Regions from separate parts of the Streptomyces sp. DT2A-34 genome, predicted to be linked through region 2. Evidence: riboswitches for the same ligand, from Rfam matches in the RefSeq annotation. Region 2 holds a riboswitch; the other holds the start of a gene.
What was found. Region 2 has a riboswitch for cyclic di-AMP ahead of QQM39_RS17535 (LysM peptidoglycan-binding domain-containing protein). Riboswitches for the same ligand answer to the same signal wherever they lie in the genome.
Positions count from the first base shown of each region.

Region 1: linked by a shared signal. The riboswitch ahead of QQM39_RS26865 (transglycosylase family protein) and the one ahead of QQM39_RS17535 (LysM peptidoglycan-binding domain-containing protein) in region 2 are both predicted to bind cyclic di-AMP.

Region 1 covers NZ_JASTWJ010000001.1:5,981,839-5,984,216, forward strand. Annotated here, with positions in the region: gene QQM39_RS26860 (transglycosylase family protein) at 1-818, shown strand, start outside; cyclic di-AMP (ydaO/yuaA leader) riboswitch at 1,024-1,223, shown strand; gene QQM39_RS26865 (transglycosylase family protein) at 1,228-1,923, shown strand; gene eno (phosphopyruvate hydratase) at 2,240-2,378, shown strand, end outside.
Region 2 covers NZ_JASTWJ010000001.1:3,994,346-3,996,723, forward strand. Annotated here, with positions in the region: gene QQM39_RS17525 (IS110 family transposase) at 1-105, shown strand, start outside; partial or broken gene QQM39_RS17530 (CocE/NonD family hydrolase C-terminal non-catalytic domain-containing protein) at 169-890, shown strand; cyclic di-AMP (ydaO/yuaA leader) riboswitch at 1,175-1,350, shown strand; gene QQM39_RS17535 (LysM peptidoglycan-binding domain-containing protein) at 1,356-2,126, shown strand; gene QQM39_RS17540 (HAD family hydrolase) at 2,146-2,378, opposite strand, start outside.

The DNA of each region.
Region 1 (2,378 bases), 2.0 Mb from region 2:
TGACCCAGGACGACTGGGAGGAGTACGGCGGCCTCGACTACGCCTCCAGTCCCAACCTGGCGAGCCGTTCCCAGCAGATCGCCGTGGCCCAGGACGTCCTCGCGGACCAGGGGACCAGTCCTTGGGGCACCTGTGCGGTGCTCAACGGGCTCACTCAGAAGTCCGGTTCGGTCGACCTCGACCTCGACACCGGCGTCGCGGAGGACTCGCCCTCCGAAGTATCCGGATCGTCCGGATTGCTCGATTCGTCGAGTTCGTCGAGTTCGTCGGGCGCATCGGACTCGTCCGATGCGGCGAACCCGTCCGATGACTCCTCGAATTCCTCCGACTCCTCGAACTCGCCGAGCGGCTCTCCCGACACCTCGTCCGAATCGTCCCAGGATTCCTCCTCTTCGCCCTCTTCATCCTCTATGACGGACAACTCCTCGAAGTCCGATACGTCCGCCGACGCAGGCGCCTCGCAGTCGCCCGACGGCTCACCCGTAGAGACGTCCAAGGGTGACAATCGGGACAACTCGGAGCAGGGAGAGGGCTCCCGGAGCCTCGTCGACACCGGAGCCATCGACTCCGAGGCGACCGGCTCCGGGCGTCATCGTGGCCCCAGTGCCGACGAGAGCGAGGCGACCGAGAGTGCCGTCAAGTCCTCCGGCCGCCATGCCTCGTACACCGTGCGCGCCGGCGACACTCTCGCCTCCATCGCCGACTCCCTTGACCTCGACGGCGGATGGTCCGCGCTGTACGACGCGAACAAGCGGGCCATCGGTACTGACGCGAACCACATCTTCCCCGGTCAGACCCTGGAAGTCCCCACCGAATAGGGGGCGAACGGGGTGAAAAACAGCCGGAGTTCGCGTCATGATTCGCACTGAATGTCCGCTTTGAATGCAGTGAGAGATAGATCTCAGAAGCCCTGATCGTCTTTGAAATTCCGCGAATCGCGTGGCTACGGTCATGACCGCTCGTCACCACGAGCCCCGGCTGCCGCAACGCCGAATCCTGCCAGCGGCCGTACGGGAACAGTCGTCGCGTCAAGCGCCGTAGGCAGGAGCGGGGGACCCAAGGTAAGCGCCGGGTCCGGCAGTTGAGGCCCTTCGGGGCCGCACGGCCGGAGTCGGCTAGGGGTGAAGCCGCGCAGTGGGAGCCGAAAGGCGAACGTGCGCGGCCGGGCAACTCAACCGGCCCGAACCCGACAGCTCACCTCGCAGGCGTCGGTGAGGGGATCTCTCCATGCTGTTTTCCAGCAAGGGCAAGCACCGTCGTCCGTCCAAGGCCGCTCGCGCCATAGCCGTCGTCGGCGTCACCGGCGCCGCCGCCGTGGCCGCCCCGCTGATGGCGGCCGGCAGCGCCTCCGCCGCCACCGCCTCCGAGTGGGACGCCGTCGCCCAGTGCGAGTCCGGCGGCAACTGGTCGATCAACACCGGCAACGGCTACTACGGCGGTCTGCAGTTCTCCGCCTCCACGTGGGCCGCGTACGGCGGCACGGCGTACGCCTCCACCGCCGACCAGGCCAGCAAGGCCCAGCAGATCGAGATCGCCGAGAAGGTCCTCGCCGGCCAGGGCAAGGGTGCCTGGCCGCACTGCGGCACCGGCCTGTCGAGCGCCGCCTACAACGGCTCCGGCTCGTCGTCGAGTGGTTCCTCGCAGAGCAGCGAGAGCACCACCCGCTCCACCGAGGAGCAGTCGGCCTCCCGCTCCAGCGAGCGTCCGGCCGCCAAGAAGAGCACCAAGACCGTCACCACCCCGACCGGCAAGAAGGTCAAGAAGGGGGACGGCGAGTACAAGGTCGTCAAGGGCGACACCCTCAGCTCGATCGCCGCGGAGCACGACGTCAAGGGCGGCTGGGAGAAGCTCTTCCAGCTGAACAAGGACATCGTCGAGGACGCGAACCTGATCTACCCGGGTCAGCAGCTGCACCTGAAGTAATACGAGGGCGGCAGCTGAACCACAGGGCCCTCACATCCGTGGACCTCATAGCGAAGACCTCGTGAGGGTCACCCCCGTCCCCCACGGGCTCCCCGCTCCGGTGCGTGTTCCCCCGTACGCACCGGGGCGGGGCTTTTCTTTCCCCGGATGTCGCCCATCCTTTGTTCCCCCTTTGTTCCGGCAGGAAACAATGGGTACGGTTCGGTCCTGTCCACGGGACGGTCGGTCGGCTGCCGATGTCCCCGAGGCGGTTAGGCTCTAGTCGCAAGGCTCACAGCCCCGCACTACCAGCGTCACATCCACGAAGGAGATGCTCGTGCCGTCCATCGACGTCGTCGTAGCCCGGGAAATCCTCGACTCGCGAGGCAACCCCACCGTCGAGGTCGAGGTCGGCCTCGACGACGGCAGCACGGGTCGTGCCGCCGTTCCGTCCGGCGCCTCCACCGGCGCCTTCG
Region 2 (2,378 bases):
CACACCCAAGCCCTCCTCTGCCTCGCGAGACGACGAGCCGACGTGCTCTTCGCGATGCTCCGCGACGGCACCTTCTACGACCCCCAACCCGCCCCATCAGCTTGACGAAACCCATAGGGGCACCCCCCCGTGCGCGGCGTGACGTACGCCTGCCAGGGCGCCCCCGTCCTCGTGCGCTCCCCCATGCACACCGGCATCGACGCCGGCCGTTTCTTCGAGACACCTGGGTGTTGGGGTGGCCGAAGGTGCGGCTGGCTGACCCTAGGACGTGCCGCGCGGGCAGGTCGTCGCCCGGCTCTGCGACGTGGCACCCCACGGCGCCTCGACCCTGGTCACGCGTGGCGTACTGAACCTGTCGGCGCGCCACGGCCGCGACCGTACGGTGCCGTGGGAGCCGGTGCCACCGAGGACGTGACCTTCGAGCTGAACGGCATCGGCCACGCCTTCCCGCCCGGTCACCGCATCCGCCCTGCCGTCTCCTCCGCCTGCTGGAACTTCCGCTACGCGCACATGCGTTGGACGAATCAGCAGGAGACACAGTGATCACCTTCGAGGAACCGGAGCAGGTGCAGCCGCTCGGCGTGAACTCGCCCAATCACGCTGGACGAGCGCGCCCCGAGCGGCTCGTCGTGCGGGACGTCGCCAAGGGCGAGTGACGCCTGGAGGTCGCCCCCCGGTACGGCGGCACGCGCGTGTACCCCGACGGCCTGGAGTTCACCGAGGGCGCGCTGGAGACGTACCTGGCGTGGGACGTAACAGCGCGGACGCGCTCGGAGATAAGCCACAAAAGGGAGTACTTCGTCACCTCCAGCGAGGTGATCTGCCGGGAGGACGAACAGACGTTTTTCCACCGGACACGGGAGAAACGGACTCAACGGACGGCCGATTGACGACGAGTTGGAGCCATTGCCCGATTTGCCGCTCTTGTGGATGCCAGTGAATTGGGTCACGCGCACCCAGCCGCACACCCGACCGGACGCACCCGTTCCTCCCTTGCGTCGAGCGCAAGTTGAGGCTTGGCAACCGCAAAGGATCAAGTAGCCCATAGGTACCAGACCATGGTCAACCGGCATGACAGGTGACCATGACACTTGTTCCGGGCATGTGCTCTCGCATACGTTCCCGCTCAGTCGGGCGGACGCCGAATCCTGCCGCCGCCCGAGTCACCCACCCACCCACGCACTCACTCACGCACGGCAGGAGCGGGGGACCCAGGTAAGTCGCCGGACCGGCCGCCTTGATGGCGCACCGGACCGGCTCGGGGTGAAGTTCGCGCTGCCGCAAGGCGGCGCGACCGGGCATCTCCCGCCCGAACCCGACAGCTCACCTCGCAGGCGTCGGAGAGGAACAGCGCCATGGCCCGAGGCAAGCACCGCCGCCCCAGAACCAACCCGCTCACCCGCCACGTCGTCGCAGCCGGAACCGGTACCGCAGCCCTCGCTCTCCCGCTCCTGAGCGCGACCACCGCGAGCGCCGCCCAGCCGGCCCAGGCCCCCGCCGTCGCACAGGCGGCACCGCAGTCCGCGCCGTCCGCGGCAAAGGCCAAGTCGGTCACGTACACCACGAAGAAGGGCGACACCCTCTACGGCATCGCGGACCGGTACGACGCGCAGGGCGGCTGGCGGCAGCTCTACAAGGACAACCGCAAGGCCATCGGCGACAACCCCCGGCTGATCCACCCGGGCGTCGACCTGAAGGTCCGGGCGACGAAGGCCGCCGCGGCGAGCAAGAGGGCCGACCAGGCGTCCGCACCGGCCAAGAAGTCCGCCGTCGCCCACGCGACCACGGCCTCCGTGAAGTCGTACCCGGACAACCTCGACGGCTGGATCCGCAACGCGCTGGACATCATGGCGCAAAACGGAATCCCCGGTTCATATGACGGCATTTACCGCAACGTCATGCGTGAGTCGTCGGGCAACCCGGCCGCCATCAACAACTGGGACTCCAACGCCGCGGCGGGCACCCCGTCCAAGGGCCTCCTGCAGGTCATCGACCCCACCTTCGCGGCCTACCACGTCCCGGGGACGGTCTACGACCCCTTCGACCCGGTCGCGAACATCACGGCCGCGTGCAACTACGCGGCCGCGCGGTACGGCTCGATCGACAACGTGAACGGCCCTTACTAAGAGCTCTCACTAAAGGCCCTCACTGGGCGATGTCGGTCAGGATCCCCGTGAACAGCCTCTCGAGGACGACGGCAATGCCGTCGTCCTCGTTCGAGAGGGTGATCTCGTCGGCGACCGCCTTGAGTTCGGGGTGCGCGTTGGCCATCGCGACGCCGCGGGCGGCCCAGTCGAACATCGGGATGTCGTTGGGCATGTCACCGAAGGCGATGGTCTGGTGCGCGCCGAGGCCGAGATGCTCGGCGGCGAGCGCCA